4 regions of the Marinobacter bohaiensis genome follow, and region 3 is predicted to be linked to each of the others. Evidence: riboswitches for the same ligand, from Rfam matches in the RefSeq annotation. Region 3 holds a riboswitch; each other region holds the start of a gene.
The links. Region 3 has a riboswitch for cobalamin ahead of DKK67_RS09345 (CbtB domain-containing protein). Riboswitches for the same ligand answer to the same signal wherever they lie in the genome.
Positions count from the first base shown of each region.

Region 1 (4,239 bases), on a different contig from region 3:
AATCCGTGAGTTCGGTGCGGGACATGGGCAGCCCTGTGGGCTGCTCCGAAGCTGAAGCATCGGCTACATTTTTCATCGGACTCGAGTATGTAGCAGACGCTTCAGCTTCTGAGGCGCCGCAAGGTGCCCATGGTTTAGGGGACGGATTTAAATCCGTCCCCCTTCTAGCAGCCCGCTACTGACACGCCTCGCAATCCGGCTCGTCGATGGAGCACACCTTCGGCGCCGGGGCGGCCACCGGCGTACTCTTCTCTGCGCCGGTCGCGCCCAGCGAGCGCAGGTAGTAGGTGGTCTTCAGACCGCGTTCCCACGCCAGTTGATAGAGTTCGTCCAGCTTGCGACCGGACGGCTCGGCCATGTACAGGTTCAGGCTCTGGGCCTGGTCCAGCCATTTCTGGCGGCGCGCGGCGGCTTCCACCAGCCAGCGGGCGTCCATCTCGAAAGCGGTGGCGTAGCGGGCCTTGATGGCCTGCGGAATGCGGTCGATCTGTTGTACCGATCCGTCGTAATACTTCAGGTCGTTGACCATCACGTTGTCCCACAGGCCTTCGGCTTTCAGGTCCGCCACCAGCGACGGATTGATCACCGTGAATTCGCCGGACAGGTTCGATTTGACGAAAAGGTTCTGGTACGCCGGTTCGATGGACTGGCTAACGCCGACGATGTTGGAGATGGTCGCAGTCGGGGCAATGGCCATGACGTTGGAGTTGCGAATGCCATACTCGGCGATCAGTTTGCGCACCGGCTCCCAGTCCAGGCGCGTCTCGGTGTTGACGCTCAGGTCGCCCTCGCGACGCGCTTCCTTGAGGTTGTTCAGCGAGTCAATGGGCAGGATGCCCTGCGACCAGAGCGAGCCCTCGTAGCTTTCATAGGCGCCACGCTCCTTCGCCAGCAGGGCGGAGGTCCGCAGGGCGAAGTAGCTGATCTGTTCCATCGCCAGGTCGGCGAATTCCACCGCTTCCGGGCTGGCGTAGGCGTGACCCAGACGGTAGAGCGCGTCCTGGAAGCCCATGATGCCCATGCCCACCGGACGGTGGCGCAGGTTGGAGTTGCGCGCCTGGGGCACGGCGTAGAAGTTGATGTCGATGACGTTGTCGAGCATCCGAACCGCCGTGTTGACGGTTTTCTCCAGGCGCTGAACGTCCAGCTCGCCGTTGTCGATGTGGGCCGCCAGGTTGACCGAGCCCAGGTTGCACACGGCGATCTCGTCGGCGCTGGTGTTCAGGGTGATCTCGGTGCACAGGTTGGAGGAGTGGACCACGCCCCTGTGCTGCTGCGGCGAACGCAGGTTGCAGGGATCCTTGAAGGTGATCCAGGGGTGACCGGTCTCGAACAGCACAGTCAGCATCTTGCGCCAGAGCTGCTTGGCGGAAATCTTCTTGGATAGCTTGATCTCGCCGCGCTCGGCCATGGCCTCGTATGCCTCGTAGCGTGCGCGGAATGCGTTGCCGTAGAGGTCGTGCAGGTCGCCCACATCGCTGGGGGAGAACAGGGTCCAGTCGGCGTCGGCGCGCATGCGCTCGATCAGCAAGTCCGGTACCCAGTTGGCGGTGTTCATGTCGTGGGTGCGGCGACGCTCGTCGCCGGTGTTCTTGCGCAGTTCCAGGAACTCCTCGATGTCCAGGTGCCAGCTTTCCAGGTAAGCGCAGACCGCGCCCTTGCGCTTGCCGCCCTGGTTGACCGCCACGGCGGTGTCGTTGACCACTTTCAGGAACGGCACGACGCCCTGGCTGCGGCCGTTGGTGCCCTTGATATGGGAGCCCAGCGAACGCACCGGCGTCCAGTCGTTGCCCAGGCCGCCGGCCCACTTGGACAGCAGCGCGTTGTCCTTGATGGCGCCGTAGATGCCTTCCAGGTCGTCGGACACGGTGGTCAGGTAGCAGGAGGACAGCTGCGAGTGCCGGGTGCCACTGTTGAACAGCGTCGGCGTGGAAGCCATGTAGTCGAACGACGACAGCAGATCGTAGAACTCGATGGCGCGGGCGTTGCGGTCGTCCTCGCGCAAAGCCAGGCCCATGGCGACACGCATGAAGAAGACCTGCGGCAGCTCCAGGCGCTTGTCCTCGAAATGGACGAAGTAGCGGTCGTACAGGGTCTGCAGGCCGAGGAAGCCGAACTGCCGGTCGCGCTCGGGTTTGATTTCAGCGCCCAGGCGCTCCAGGTCGAACTCGCCCAGGGCCGGGTCCAGCAGCTCACGCTCGATCCCGAAACCGATGAAACTGGACAGCGCCTGTGGATAAACCTCGGCCAGGGTCTGATCGAGCGGCAGGGACAGGGCCTGACCGGCCTCCAGACGCAGCTGTTCCAGCAGCAGGCGGGCGGTGACGGCACTGTAGTCCGGCTCCTGCTCGATGCGCCCGCGGGCGGTCATGACCAGGGCGTTGAGCACGTCTTTCTCGGGAATGCCGTCGTAGAGGTTGCGCACGGCGTCTTCCACCACGCTTTCGGCGTCCACCGCGTCCAGTCCGGCGCAGGCCTGCTCCACCTGATGTTTCATCAGGCCCACGTCCAGCGGCACGGTCTGGCCGTTGGCCAGGGAGACCGTCAGGGTGGGATGGGCTTCCACCGGCGCCTGGGTGGCACGTTCCTGGGCGTGGGCTTCGCGGTACAGCACGTAGGCCCGGGCCACCTTCTGTTCCTCGGCGCGCATCAGGGCCAGTTCCACCTGATCCTGAATGTCTTCGATGTGCACGGTGCCGCCAGCCTGCAGGCGCCGGCTCAAAGCCTGGATGACCTGACGGCTGACGCGGCGAACGCTGTCGTGGATACGGGCGGAACCGGCGGCTTTCTCGCCTTCCACGGCGAGGAACGCCTTGGTGATGGCGACACTGATCTTGCTGGCATCGAAATCGACCAACTGGCCGTTTCGCTTGATGACTCGGAGGGCCAGGGTCTGTTCCTGGGCATCGGTTGGAGCGGCAGCAGCGCTGGGCATCATGATTCTCCTGGGTACGCGTGGTCAAAAAACTTACCTTCGCGTACGCAGGACGGCAGACCTCCACGGAGGGTGGAGTCGCATTGCCGTTTGCTGCTCACCCTGAGTCGCGAAGGTGCAGTCGCGTGGTCCCATTGGTGGGGCCACACCTCCCTGGCAGGTCTTCGGACTCAGGGGTCTGAACCGTTCCGGTTCGCCTCGCGTAACGACTTCCCAGCAGATGCCAGTGTCATCGTGTCACGCTCGTGCCCCAATACCGCTGCGCGTCAGTTCCGGATTCTCACCGGATTCCCGGACACCAGAGGTTGTGGATAACGGCGCTGTGCAGCCGGGAGCGCCTTACGACTCCCGGTTGGCAGTGCGCTGGTTAACGATAAACCACTAGATCTGGTGTCTAACCAAGGATAAGAGCACTATATAGATGAAGCCTGACAGGAACAAGCCAATGTTGATACGAATGGCCACATCCCTACTGGCGGCGGCGCTGGCGCTGCAGAGCGTTCCGGCCACCGCCGAGTCGCTGACGCCCTTCTCCACCCTGCAGACCCTGGACGACGGCTGGACCCCGCTGACCTTCCCCGATATCGATACCCACACCCGCTACCGACTGGTCGACGACCAGGGTACCCAAGTGCTGCGCGCGGACACCGACGGCGGCGCCTCGGGACTGATTCACCGGGTCGACATCGAGCCCGGTGAAAAGCTGGTGCTGCACTGGCGCTGGAAAGTGGACGGCGTTTACGCAAAGGGGGACGCACGCCGCAAGGACGGTGACGACTATCCGGCCCGGATCTACGTGGCGTTTGCCTTCGAACCGGACAAGGCGGGTTTTTTCGAGCGGGCCAAACGCAAAGCGGTGGAGTTGGTTCACGGCGACGCCCTGCCCGGCAGCGCGCTCAACTACATCTGGGCCAACCGCCTGCCCCGGGGCGAATCCGTGCCCAACCCGTTCAGTGAGGAAACGCGGATGATCGCGGTGCAGAGCGGATCGGACCATGCGGGACAGTGGATGGAGGAGAGCCGGGATCTGGTGGCGGACTACCGCGCCGCCTTCGGCGAGGATCCGCCGCGCATAACCGGCATTGCCGTGATGACGGACGGCGACAATACCGGCTCGGCCGCCACAGCCTACTACGGGGACATCCGGCTCTCACGCTGACAGGATAGGCGCCGGCATGAGAACCCAACAGAGTAAGCGACCACTTACTATCGGAGGATGATCAGCGGCGTTTCGCTGGTCTTGAGCATGCTGGTGGTGGTGCTGCCCACCAGGAACTGGCGGATGCGGGAATGGCCGTAGGCGC
Region 1 is NZ_QGEH01000007.1:37,738-41,976, forward strand. It holds gene DKK67_RS20385 (ribonucleoside-diphosphate reductase subunit alpha) at 176-2,938, opposite strand; cobalamin riboswitch at 3,073-3,253, opposite strand; gene DKK67_RS20390 (DUF3047 domain-containing protein) at 3,381-4,094, shown strand; gene DKK67_RS20395 (universal stress protein) at 4,142-4,239, opposite strand, start outside.
Region 1: linked by a shared signal. The riboswitch ahead of DKK67_RS20385 (ribonucleoside-diphosphate reductase subunit alpha) and the one ahead of DKK67_RS09345 (CbtB domain-containing protein) in region 3 are both predicted to bind cobalamin.

Region 2 (4,239 bases), on a different contig from region 3:
TGACCGCCTGTGCGGTAACGCTGGCCGGCCCCGTCGGGTTCGTCGGGCTGGTGGTGCCACACCTGATGCGGCAGTGGCTGGGGGCTGGTCACCGCGCGTTGGCCCCGGCCAGCCTGTTGGCCGGGGGTGCCTTGCTGATGCTGGCCGATACGGCTGCCCGCTCACTGATAGCGCCACGGCAGCTGCCGGTCGGTGTGTTGACGGCGGCGGTTGGCGTGCCGCTTTTCCTCTACCTGCTGCAACGCCGGGGGACCCGCTGATGCCCTCCTTGCAGTTGGACGGCCTGACTTTTGGTCGTGGCGACCGGGCCCTGGCGGAGCCGCTTGATCTGCAGGCCGAAGGCGGCGAAGTCTGGGCCATCCTGGGGGAGAACGGTGTCGGCAAATCCTCGCTGCTGCTGACTCTGGCTGGTCTGCTGCCGGTGTTGGCGGGACGGGTGTTTGTCGATGGCGTGGACATCCGGCGCTGCCCGCGCAAAGTGCTGGCGCGTCGCGTTGGTCTGTTGCTGCAGCAGTCGCCGATGGATTTTCCGTTTACCGTAACCGAAGCCGTAGGGGCCGGCCGTTACGCGCACCGACCGGGCTGGCAGGCGCTGGGAGCGAATGATCAGGTCATCATCCGCCAGGCGTTGGCGAGCTGTGGGCTGGAAGGTCTGGCGGAGGCTCGGGTCGACCGCCTGTCCGGCGGCGAACAGCGCCGGGTGGCCATGGCAACCCTGCTGACCCAGGCCCCCGGCGTCCTGTTGCTGGACGAGCCGGTGAACCACCTGGATCTCCGCCACCAGGCGGAACTGATGGCAACCCTGTGTGCGCTGGCGCGGGAGCAGCGGCGGTTAGTGGTCATGACCGTTCACGACATCAACCTGGCGGCACGCTACGCCGACCGGGTCCTGTTACTGTATCCCGACGGTCACCACGATGCCGGTTCGGCGTCTGAAATGCTGTCGTCGGAGCGCCTGCAGCGGGTCTACAGCTATCCGGTCGAGCGGGTCGGCGAGGGCGGGGACAGCTTCTGGCGGCCCGCGCCGCGATGGACTCCCGACCCGGTGGATTGAACGCGCCGTCGGCGTGCCGCGATCAGGCGGGCACTTCCATTTTGCGGCCCCGGTAGGTGATGGTGCGGGTCTTGCTGCTGCTGGCCGGTTCCTCTTTCTTGGCCGCCGCGGCCGGCTCCGCCAACTCCTGGCCGCGGTAATTGCGCGGCTTGTCGTCGTCCTGCTCGGCCAGATCCGGAACCTGTTTCTTGAGCTCTTCCCAGGCATTGTTCAGGTGGCTGGAGCGGGACTGCCTGGCGTAGGACGCCAACTGGTCCTCCAGGTCGTTGTCGGTCAGGTGAAGCTTAACGCCGAATTCCGCCAGGATCAGTCGGCGGCACTGGTGGACGAGTTTGAGGAGTCCGCGATCCAGTAGCCAACTGCGTTCTGCTGCTAGCGTCGTCATTGTCGTACCTCATTTCAAAGCGCTCTTGCGTCTGGACGGTCCCGAGCCTGTGGGGGGATCAGAGCGTGCGCGTTATCGACCCTGAATATTAAGCTAAAAATGTGCCTATCGTTAAAATCCTGAAATAAAAGGCGAAAACATCAGCTTTGCACGGAGTTGCGCACCGCCATGACGCATCACGGGTTCTGTCTGCACCGTTGTGGTGAGTTCGGCGGGCGTGCAGGGGAATGAGAAAATCCGGGAAAATGCGTTGACCCGGTGAGCCAGTCCTCCTAAAGTCCCGGCAAGTTCGGTGACGCCTGCGTCACCGGCGTCAATTGGCAGGCGGTGCTCGCACGGCGAGTGAAACGGGAAACTGGTGCAAACCCAGTGCTGCCCCCGCAACGGTAAATTCCTCTGCAGCAGCAAGGCCACTGGACCTCCGGTCCGGGAAGGCGCTGCCGGCCCCCGATCCCCGGGGAAGGAATGAGTCCGGAGACCGGCCACCTGCTTCCCGGCAGGGATCTCTCTGATCCTGGCCGGTGCATGCGGTGCTGCGGAGGGCGTCACCGGTGGTTGCCCATCCCGTAACCGCGCGTCCTCCGTCCACCGGCTTCGACTGAACCGGATGCGAACCCAGGACGCTCTCTGTGAACAAGCCCTTTTCCCTGGCCGCCGGCCTGATGACCGGCTGTCTTGCCGCCCCGCTCAACGCGGATATCCTCAATCCCCTTGTGGTGACCGCGACCCGGACCGCGCAAACGGCCGACGAGGTGAACGCCTCGGTGACGGTCATCAGCCGGCAGGACATCCAGCGCAGCACGGCCAGCAGCATCGAGGACCTGTTGCGCGGTGTTCCCGGCGTGACCGTGTCCCAGAGTGGTGGTGCCGGCAAGCAGTCCAGCGTGTTCATGCGGGGTTCGAACTCCGATCACGTGCTGGTGCTGGTGGACGGCCTGAAAGTCGGCGGTGCAACGGCGGGCACGGCCCAGTTGGAAAACATTCCCCTGGCGCTGGTGGATCGCATCGAAGTGGTGCGTGGTCCGCGCTCCAGCCTCTACGGCTCCGAGGCCATCGGTGGGGTGATCCAGATCTTCACGCGCCGGGGCACGCCGGAGCCGGAAGCCATTTCGGAAGTCAGCGCCGGTACCGAGGGCACCTCGCGCCTGACCCAGCACTTCTCGGGCCGCACCGGCGATACGGCCTACAGTCTGTCGGCGTCGATGTATGAGACCGACGGTGTGGATTCCCAGCCGGTCAGCAACCAGCGCGATGACGACGGTTTCGAGAGCCAGTCGTTCAGCGCCAGCGTGGATCAGCGCGTCAATGATCGGTTGTCGCTCGGCCTCAACGCGATGCACGCCCAGGGCGAGAACGATTACGACAGCGTTTTCGGTACAGCCGATCAGCGCTACTGGAACGAGTTCGTGCAGCAGTCCGGGCGGGTTTTCGCCGATTTTGCCGCCAGCGACGATGTCACCCTGCACGCCCAGATCGGCTACGGGCGCGAGGACAACGACAACTTCATCGACCAGGCGGATTACTTCGACTATGAAACCCGGCGCCGCCAGTACCTGGTTCAATCCGATGCCTACCTCACTGGCCACCAGTTGCTGACCGTGGGCGTCGAGCGGGTTGAAGAGCGGGTGGAGGCCTCGACGGCCTACACGGAAGACGCTCGCTACAACAACGCGGTGTTTGGTCAGTGGCAGACCGTCGATCAGCCGCTGCATGTGGAGACGTCGCTGCGCTACGACAACAACCAGGCCTACGGCGACGAGACCACCGGGGCGGTATCGGTGGGCTACCAGCTGACGCCTGCGCTAAAGCCCTACGTCAGCTACGGCACCGGCTTCAAGGCGCCCAATTTCAACGATCTGTATTCGCCGTTTGGCGCCAATCCGGACCTGGACGCGGAAACCTCGGAAACCTACGAAGTGGGGCTCAAGGGCAGTGTCGGACGTCTGTCCTACGAGTGGGCGGCCTATCGCACCAACTTCGATGACCTGATCCAGCTGGACGCCTTGTTCATTCCCTACAACACGGAGTCGGCCACGGCGGAAGGTACGGAACTGAGCGTCATCTACCGGGGCGGTGACTGGCGGCTGGAAATGGGTGCCGGCTATACCCGCGCCACCGACGACGACACCGGCGATGCCCTGGCCCGGCGACCCAAGTGGAACGGGCGCCTGGCGGGAACAAAAACGTTCGGGCCGCTGGAAGCGAGCCTGGAATGGCTGGGGCGGACGGATTCGGTGGATACGGCGGCGGACAGCGACATTCCCGGTTATGGGATGACCAACCTGACGCTGGCCTATGCCGCGACCGACCGCCTCGACCTGACGCTCAAAGGGCGCAACCTGCTCGACCAGGAGGCGGTCACCGTGGCCGGATACTCTGGCCAGCAACGGGCGTTGCTGGCCTCCCTGCGTTACAGTTACTGAACGCAGCCGGGGCGAGGTCGCTAGTGCGCCTCGTCCCAGTTGTCGCCGACACCGGCTTCCACCAGCAGCGGCACCTTGAGGTCGGCGGCGGCTGACATGCGATCGGTGAGGCCCTTGATGACGTCGTCCAGGGCCGACTCCTTCACTTCCAGGATCAGTTCGTCGTGGACCTGCATGACCATGCGGGCGTCCCTGGCGTGCTGGTCCAGCAGCCAGTTCTCCACCGTCACCATTGCTTTCTTGATGATGTCCGCCGCGGTGCCCTGCATGGGGGCGTTGATTGCGGTGCGCTCGGCGGCCTGCTGCATCTGCTTGTTCTTGGCGTTGATCTCCGGCAGGTACAGGCGACGGCCGAACAGGGTTTCCACGTAACCGTC
Region 2 is NZ_QGEH01000005.1:140,536-144,774, reverse strand. It holds gene DKK67_RS18865 (FecCD family ABC transporter permease) at 1-260, shown strand, start outside; gene DKK67_RS18860 (ABC transporter ATP-binding protein) at 260-1,054, shown strand; gene DKK67_RS18855 (hypothetical protein) at 1,077-1,439, opposite strand; cobalamin riboswitch at 1,753-1,940, shown strand; gene DKK67_RS18850 (TonB-dependent receptor domain-containing protein) at 2,069-3,862, shown strand; gene polA (DNA polymerase I) at 3,883-4,239, opposite strand, start outside.
Region 2: linked by a shared signal. The riboswitch ahead of DKK67_RS18850 (TonB-dependent receptor domain-containing protein) and the one ahead of DKK67_RS09345 (CbtB domain-containing protein) in region 3 are both predicted to bind cobalamin.

Region 3 (4,239 bases):
TGGGGCGGCATGGCGCCCCACTGCCCCTGCCCCCGGTTCTCGCCGGAACCGGCACTGCCCTGTCCGCCTTCGGTATCCGGGCCGGACGAGCGATTGCCGGACGGTGGCGTCGGCGGCTCGTCCGGCGGTGTGGTGCGTCGGTGCGCCAGGACCCAGGGTTCCACCGCATCGAGATCCTCGCGTTCCACCCGATCCATACCCCGCCAGGCGGCATGGGCCTCGGCGGCGCGATGCCAGGTCACATCCGCGCGCAGGCCTTCCACGCCGGCCGCCTCGCAGCGCTGGGCGATGTGCTCATACGCGGCATGATCGAGCGACACGGACGGCAACCGCTCCTGGGCCGCGGCCAGGCGATCGCCGAGCTGGGCCTGCTGCGACCGGAATTCGGCACAGAAGGCGTCCGGATCCCGCTCGAACGCCTCGCGCTGCTGAACGATGGCGATGCGGTCGGTCACCGGGATGGTGCCTTGCATCTCGACGCACAGTCCGAATCGGTCGAGCAGTTGCGGGCGCAATTCGCCCTCGTCCGGGTTCATGGTGCCGATCAGGGCGAACCGGGCCGCATGGCTGTGGCTGATGCCGTCGCGCTCCACCACGTTGATGCCGCGTGCCGCCGCATCCAGTAGCAGGTCCACCAGGGCATCCGGCAGCAGGTTCACTTCGTCGACGTACAGCACGCCGCCGTCCGCCCGGGCCAGCAAGCCCGGTTCGAAAGCCACGTCCTGATCCGCCAGCACGCGTTTGAGGTCGAGGCTGCCGATCAGGCGATCCTCGCTGGTGCCCAGAGGCATGTTCACGAATGGCGGACGAGCCCCTTCGCTCGATGGCGGCAGGATGTCGGCCAGGGCCCGGGCCAGGGTCGATTTGGCGCTGCCTCGGGGACCGCTGATCAAAACGCCACCGACCCGTGGGTTGATGGCGTTCAGCAGCAACGCTGTCTTGAGATCGTCCTGGCCGACAACGGCCGAGAACGGAAACTCAGGCAGGAACTTGTTCATGATGGATGCGACCTGTCCGTGACAGGTAATTGAGGGTAACCGCGCACAGCACGCCAATCAGGAGCCAGAACGCCAGATTGGAGAGGCCGGTTGCCCAGATGAATTGATGGTGGAGCTCGTTCAACGCTGTGACGGCGTCCGGATCGGGATGCGAGAACATCGGGCCCTCGTGGGTGGGCACGAAAAAGTGCGTCACCAGCAACAGCGGCACACCCAGGATGCGCTGCCAGCCGCCGGCCAGGAAGAGGATACCGAGCCCGGCGACGGTCAGCAGTACCGTGGCAACCCACCAAAGCTGGCGCGATTCCAGGGCGGCGGCACGGGCACCCGGCACTTCCGGCGGCAGCCCAAGCGACGGCGCCATGAACACTGCGACAAAGCCGAGCGCCCCCAGCAGGAGCCCGCGACTGGCGTTGGGCGTCATGCGGCCGCGTTCACGCAGCTGATTCATGACCACCAGCAGCAGCGCGGCGAAACCGATACCGGCGCAGATGTTGGAAACCGCCGAGTAGAATGTGCGCTCGAAGCCGTCGGCCGGGGCCCACTCGTCACCGCCGTGGTGGTGATGGCCGCCCGCTTGGCCGTGCTCGTGAGTATGGCCGGCCGCCTCATGCGGATGGGCGCTTTCCGGCTCGGCCGGTTCGCTGACCTCGTACTGTTCGGCCGCGAGAATGATCGGTGTGACGCCAAAGGATTGAAACGCGGTCATGGCCAGACCGGCGACAACGCCAATAGCGCAGGCGCTGAGTATCAATGAGCGGAACATGGATTTCCCTCCAGCAGGAAATAGAACGGTCGTTGTGCCAACGCCGGGCGCTGCGGAAGACTATCCATGAACGGATAGCCTACGATCGGACAGCGCTCAGTGGCAGGGGAAAACGAACGTGTGCCGGGTATCGTGCGCGGCGTTGTGGGCCGCGCTCATCGGCAGGAAGCCAACGGCGTAAAGGATCAACGCGCCGAAGACCGCAACAGCGCCCTGCTGGACGGCCGATGAAACCCGGGAACCGGAAACCGATTCGCTGGAGGAAGAGGAAAACGCAGACATATCAACTCCTTGGTGCCCGCCGCACCACTGGTGGATCGCAGGAATGACAGGCCGGTCTTCGGGCTTAAAACGGGGCGCCTTTCCGAGCGCCATCATCTGCACCTTCCCGGCGTTGGCCAGTGGTTTGTTGCAGACTACGCGTTTATTACCGATGCGGGGGCAGCGATGGAATGGGCCTGAGGCCGCACCATACTTCCCGATTATCCCCTGTGGCAGGGGCACCCGTCTTCGAGGTGGATATCGTAATTCAACGCCCCGGCGGGCGCAATGTGGGAGCGCCCGGCCGCCCTATTTTCGGGGTGTTCTGTGGGTCAGCCAGTCGGCCAACGGGTGGCCATCCGGCAACGCTTTTTGCCAGCCGTCGTGATGCACCAGCTGCTCCAGAGGCAGACGCGAACGCCAGCCCCTGGCCTGCAGCTCGGGCTGCTCGAGAAACTCGCTCACATACCCCACACACAGATACGCCAGCGGATAGACGTTCTCCGGCAACGCCAGCACCTCGGCCAACCGCTCCTGGTCGAGGATGCTGACCCAGCCGACGCCGATGCCTTCGGCGCGGGCCGCCAGCCACAGGTTCTGCACCGCCAGGCAGGTGCTGAACAGGTCGGTTTCGACGATACTGTTGCGCCCCAGCACCTTGGGGCCGCCGCGGCTGCGATCGCAGGTGATGCAGAGGTTGAGCGGGCTGTCGAGGATGCCCTGCAGTTTGAGGCTGCGGTAGGTGCCCTGGCGTTCGCCCTCGTAATTGTCAGCGGCCCGCTGGTTCTCCTGCTCGAAGTTCTCCAGCACCCGGCGACGTACCTCGGCGCTTTCGATCACCAGGAAATCCCAGGGCTGCATAAAGCCCACTGACGGCGCGTGGTGGGCCGCTTCAATGAGCCGCCCCAGCACCCCGGGCGGTATCGGATCGGGTAGAAACTGGGAGCGCACATCGCGGCGCTCAAAAATGGCGCGATACAGCCCCTGGCGCTCGGCGTCGGTGAAGTCGTTGGCGGAATCGGTCATTCAGTTTCCTTGGGCAGACCCAGCCAGTGCCGGAGTCTGTCAGTGTCCAGTTGCTGGTCGAGATGGTCGGCGAGGCGATCGAGCTGGGCAAGCCGGTGCTGCTGGTAATCCACCGCCGCGGCCTCACCACGCAGCCCCCAGGCGGCCAGCAGGGCATCGCAGGCCTCAGGCCGGTCGAACAGCCCGTGCACGTAGGTGCCCATGATCTGGCCATCGTCGCTGACGGCGCCGTCGGGGCGACCGTCCAGGTTGAGAATCGGGCGCTCCAGCGCGGCGCCGGTGGTCACGCCGTTGTGCATTTCATAGCCGCTCAGCGGGGCCATATCGTCCCCGTCCGGCAGCCGCAGCTCGCCCGACACCTCGCGCAGCTGTTTGCCGGCCACCATCCGGGTGTTCAGCGGCAGCAGGCCCAGCCCTTCGCTGTTGCCCGGCTCCCCCTCCAGGCCGTCGGGATCGGCAACCCACTCGCCCAGCATCTGGAAGCCGCCGCAGATGCCGAACACATGCCCGCCGTAGCGCAGATGCCGGCGGATCGCCTCGGGCCAGCCCCGTGCTTTCAGCCAGGCCAGGTCGGAGCGCGTGCTTTTGCTGCCGGGCAGAATGATCACGTCCGCCGGCGGGATGGCTTCGCCCTCCCCGACGAAGCTCAGGTCGACGCCCGGGTGCAGGCGCAGCGGGTCGAAATCGTTGTGGTTGCTCATGCGCGGCAGACGTGGAATCACCACCCTGAGCTGTCCCGTGCCGGCGACGGAGGTCAGGTTAACGCTGTCCTCGGCGTCCAGCAGCAGACCGCTCAGGTGCGACAGCACGCCCACCACCGGCTTGCCGGTCCGCTCTTCGAGCCACTCCAGGCCGGACGTGAGCAGGCCCGGATCGCCCCGGAACCGGTTGATCACGAATCCCGCTATGCGGTCTCGTTCGCTCTCAGACACCAACTCCAGCGTGCCCACCAACTGCGCGAATACGCCGCCGCGCTCGATGTCCCCCACCAGGAGGACCGGGCAATCCGCCGCTTCGGCAAACCCCATATTGGCGATGTCGTTGGCGCGCAGGTTGATTTCCGCCGGGCTGCCGGCGCCTTCGGCGATGATCACATCGTAGCGCGCGGACAGGTCACGCCAGGCTGCCATCACTGACTTGGCCGCTTCGGCCTTGTAAGCGTGGTAATCCAAAGCATCCATGTTGCCA
Region 3 is NZ_QGEH01000001.1:2,097,776-2,102,014, reverse strand. It holds gene DKK67_RS21810 (vWA domain-containing protein) at 1-11, opposite strand, end outside; partial or broken gene DKK67_RS21805 (ATP-binding protein) at 1-998, opposite strand, end outside; gene DKK67_RS09350 (CbtA family protein) at 979-1,764, opposite strand; gene DKK67_RS09345 (CbtB domain-containing protein) at 1,861-2,046, opposite strand; cobalamin riboswitch at 2,079-2,287, opposite strand; gene bluB (5,6-dimethylbenzimidazole synthase) at 2,335-3,051, opposite strand; gene DKK67_RS09335 (cobyric acid synthase) at 3,048-4,239, opposite strand, start outside.

Region 4 (4,239 bases), on a different contig from region 3:
GATGAAAGCCGTCAGGGCGTTGAACAACTGGGAGCCGGCAATGCCGGCGAGGATGATGGCGCCGGCGGTCTGGATGCCGCGTCCGCCGTTGCCACCGCTGGCCGCCCGGGCCAGCATCACCACCAGCCCGAACGCCAGGGTGGCGCCGGCGAAGGCACCCGCCGATAGGGTGACAGCTCCGGCGCCAACGCCGATCACCGTGACCGCCACGGCGCCGGTGGAAGCGCCGGCGGAGATGCCCATCAGGAACGGGTCGGCGAGGGCGTTACGCAGCAGCGCCTGCAGCACCACCCCGGCCAGCGCCAGGCCGGAGCCACAGCAGGCGGCGACGATGGCGCGGCTGAGCCGGTAGCTCCAGATGATGCCGGCATCGATCCGGTCCACGGCGTAGCCCGCTCCCCACAGGTGGTTGGCGAGCACCTTGAGGATGGTCTCGATGGGAATCCGGGTCTCGCCGATGGCGGTACCGGCGACCAGCGCAGTCAGCAGTACCGTCGGCGCCAGCCAGAACCAGTGCAGGCGCGGTGCCGTCAGTGGCCAGATCGTCGCGAGGGCGCGGATCATCGGTCGAAGGTCATCTCCGCCAGGGATTCAGACAGCGCTTCCAGGCCAAAGATGGTGCGCAGGGTGGCGCTCATGGCGTGGGCATCCATCTGCACGATGCGGCCTTCCTTGACGGCGGTCATCTGGCTGGCGACGGGATCGGTGCGCAGGAACTCCAGTTTCTTTTCCACGTCGTCGGCGGGGAAGCGGCGACGGTCCATGCGGGCGACGACGATGATGTCCGGGTCGGCCTTGGCGATGGACTCCCAGCCCACGGTGGGCCATTCCTCATCGGACTCGATCACGTTGCGGATGCCCAGTTTGTCCATCATGTAGCCCGGTGCGCCCAGGCGGCCGGCGACGTAGGGATCGATTTCCAGGTCGGCGGAGGAGAACCAGAACACGGCGGACAGGTCGTCCGGCAGATCCAGGTCGCGGGCGCGCGCGACAGCCTTGCTCTCGCGGGCTTTGAGGTCGGCCACCAGCTCGTCGCCGGCGTTTTCCACGTCGTAGATGGTCGCCAGTTCGTGGATCCCCTTGTAGACGGAATCCGTTGAAAACGCGGCGACGCGGGTGCCGTCACCGCCGGTGGAGTTGTCCTTGGTGTCGCAGTCCGCCGGCAGGATGTAGGTGTTGATGCCCAGGTCGTGGAACTGGTCGCGAGTGGCGACGATGCCGGTGGGGCCAACGTGCCACTCGTACTGGACCGCCACCAGGTCCGGCTTGTGATTGACCACGGCTTCGAAGCTGGGGTCGTTGTCGGCGATGCGCTCTATCTGGTCGTTGAGGGCCCTGTATTCCGGCAGCACCGGGTTGAACCACACCGACGTGGCGGACACTTTGTTGCCCAGCCCCAGCGAGTAGAGCATCTCGGTGGCGGACTGGCCGATGGTGACGGTGCTCTGCGGGGCGGCGTCGAATTCGATGTCACGGCCGCAGTTGGTCAGGGTCAATGGGTAGTCGGTGGCCGCTGCAAGCGGCGTGTAGAGGGCCGCTATCGCCAGAAGTAAGCCGCGCAGCGGTCGAGTCGCGTCTGCGGCCCGTTGAAAACGGCTGTTTTGATGGCCTGCTGATTGAGGGGAAGTCATGTCAGTCCCGATCTCCGTTGTCGCTATATGGTTATGTTATAACATAACAGTTAGCTGAGGTTGCAATCGGGGGGATGGAAACGCGTCGGGTCGGCTGGCAGATCGCTGAGATGGGAATCGTCCTTCCTGAACCCCGGGGCACCCCGCCCGGATGGGTGAACGTCGTGTCGGCAGGTCTCCTGACTGACGGGTCGTGGCTGCGCCCGGCCTTCCCGGGGATTCCCAGTGGCGCGGATGGGCGTGGCTCGCCGCCTACAGTTGCGGGGGCAGTTTCGTTTCGCGGCGGGGCCGCGGCGAATTCCCTGGTCGGGAGCGTCTTGCGATGCTCCGTGCTTCCCGAAGGAAACCGACGGATGGAGCATAAACAGCTTGGCGGGCCGGAGCAAGTCGGGACGCTCTTGAATACGCGCTTCGGCCCGTCATGGCGGCTAAAGGTGAGTGTAAAACCTTATAAAGTGGCCCTGCATCGGTCCGGAGGTTCGCCTAGACTGGGGGCCTGGCCGGAACCACCCGACGTTGCCCGGCCCCGGCACGGTAGAGTATCGATAGGCATGATTGGATTGATCCAGAAAGTCTTACTGGAACTGGTGGAAAGCGAAGGCGGACCGGAGGCCCTGGCAGAGGTCCGGGCCAAGGCGGAACTGGCCCCGGGCCAGGATTTCCGGATCGACACCGACTACGACGACGGGCAGTGCCTGCGTCTGATCCGGGCGGCCCAAAGCCATTTCCAGCTGGACGAAGAGGCCCTCTGGGCGCTCTACGCCGACTATTTCATCAACATTTCCCGGCGCATGTTCCCCATGTTCTATCAGGTGTCCGGTTCGGCGCGGGATTTCCTCAAGCGCCAGCCGGCCGTGCACGCCACCCTCGCCGCCGGCCTGCGCGACGAAGACGAGCGCGACCGGGTGCGGGACAAGTTTTCGGTGCGGGAGCAGGGCGATCGCCTGCTGGTCACCTACGGTTCCCCGAATCGCCTGTGCGGGCTCTATGAAGCGCTGTTCCGGCGCTTGTTGCAGGAGTATGGCGAAACCGGCCAGTTCGTGGTGGAACGCTGCCGCAAGCGCGGCGACGCCGCGTGCCGTTTCTGCCTGCAGGTGGAGGCCGCCGGTGACTGACGCCGAAAAACGCCTGCGCGACGAGATCAACGCCATTGCCGACCAGTTGTGCCAGGCGGTGGACGGCCGCTTCGACTTTCACGTCCACTCGGCTTCCGACGACCTGGATATCCAGAAACTGTCGGTACTGTCCAACTTCGTGCTGGAGTCGGTGCGCCGCAACCTCGCCGAGCTGGAACGCGTGAAGTCGGATCTGGAGCAGCGCGTGGCGGAGCGCACGCGGCGCCTGAACCTGGTGATCGAAGGGGCCAACGACGGCGTCTGGGAGTGGAATCTTGAGGAAGAGCGGTTGCAGGTGTCGCAACGCTGGCTGGCGATGTGCGGTCGCACCGATCTGGGCACCTCGTTCGCGCCCTCCCACTGGCTCGACATGATTCATCCGGCGGACGTGTCCGGGGTGCGCCAGCAACTGCACGACCACATCAACGGCCTGATACCCCGATTTCGGGCCGAGTACCGCCTGGCCAACGGTCGCGGCGGTTACCGCTGGGTTGTCGCGCGGGGGATCTGCGACCACGATCCGGCCACCGGTACGGCGCGCATGATCTCCGGCACCCAGGCGGACATCACCCGGCAGAAGTTCATCAACCCCGGCACCGGCCTGGCCAACGTCCATTACCTGGAAACCACACTGGCCGACCGTCTGCGGCAGGCCGACGGCGCGGACATCGATATCCTGGCCATCGCCCTGCCCAACCATGCGCTGGTGCGGGAGACGCTGAGTCGCAGGGAGAACGAACTGTTGACGGCCGAGCTGCGCCGGCGCCTGGAGCAATGCGTCCGCGACGGCGAGCTGATCGCCACGCTGTCCGACAGCTCCACGGCGATCCTGCTGCGCGGACCGCGCCGGGAGTCCCTGGAAGAGCGTGCCCGCCAGATACTGGCGCGTTTCGACCGCATCTTCTCCATCGGCGAGCGCAGCGTCTGGCTGTCGGCGGTGGTCGGCACCATGGCGGTGCGCGAGACCCATCTGGACTCCGCCGCGGCCGTGCTGCAGGCCTTGCGCACCCTGATGCGCAAGGCCCGGCAGCAGGGCACCGGGCACTGCCTGCGCTACCAGGACGACATGAGTCGCGAGAACCTGGAGCGCCTGGAAACCGAGCAACTGCTGCGCAACGCTCTGCGGCTGGGCTGGGTCGAGCCGTTTCTGCAGCCGCTGGTCAACCTGTACGACGGACGGATCACCGGCTTCGAGGCCCTGGCCCGGATACGCCACCCGGAACGCGGTCTGATCGGGCCAGGGCAGTTCATTGGCGTGGCGGAAGAAACCGGCCTGATCCGCGAGCTGAGCGAGCAGCTGCAGGACAAACTCATCCCGCTGTTCACCGACCCGCGTCTGCTCCAGGCCTACGGCGAACACTTCAACCTCGGAATCAATCTGTCCGCCGTGCAGCTGCACGACCCGCACCTGGCCGACAACCTGCTCCGACGCCTGGCCGACGCCGGCGTCAGTCCCAGCCGGCTCAAGGTGGAAATCACCGAAACCGCCGTCA
Region 4 is NZ_QGEH01000002.1:175,948-180,186, reverse strand. It holds gene DKK67_RS13560 (FecCD family ABC transporter permease) at 1-564, opposite strand, end outside; gene DKK67_RS13555 (ABC transporter substrate-binding protein) at 561-1,631, opposite strand; cobalamin riboswitch at 1,784-1,997, opposite strand; gene DKK67_RS13550 (heme NO-binding domain-containing protein) at 2,183-2,746, shown strand; gene DKK67_RS13545 (putative bifunctional diguanylate cyclase/phosphodiesterase) at 2,739-4,239, shown strand, end outside.
Region 4: linked by a shared signal. The riboswitch ahead of DKK67_RS13555 (ABC transporter substrate-binding protein) and the one ahead of DKK67_RS09345 (CbtB domain-containing protein) in region 3 are both predicted to bind cobalamin.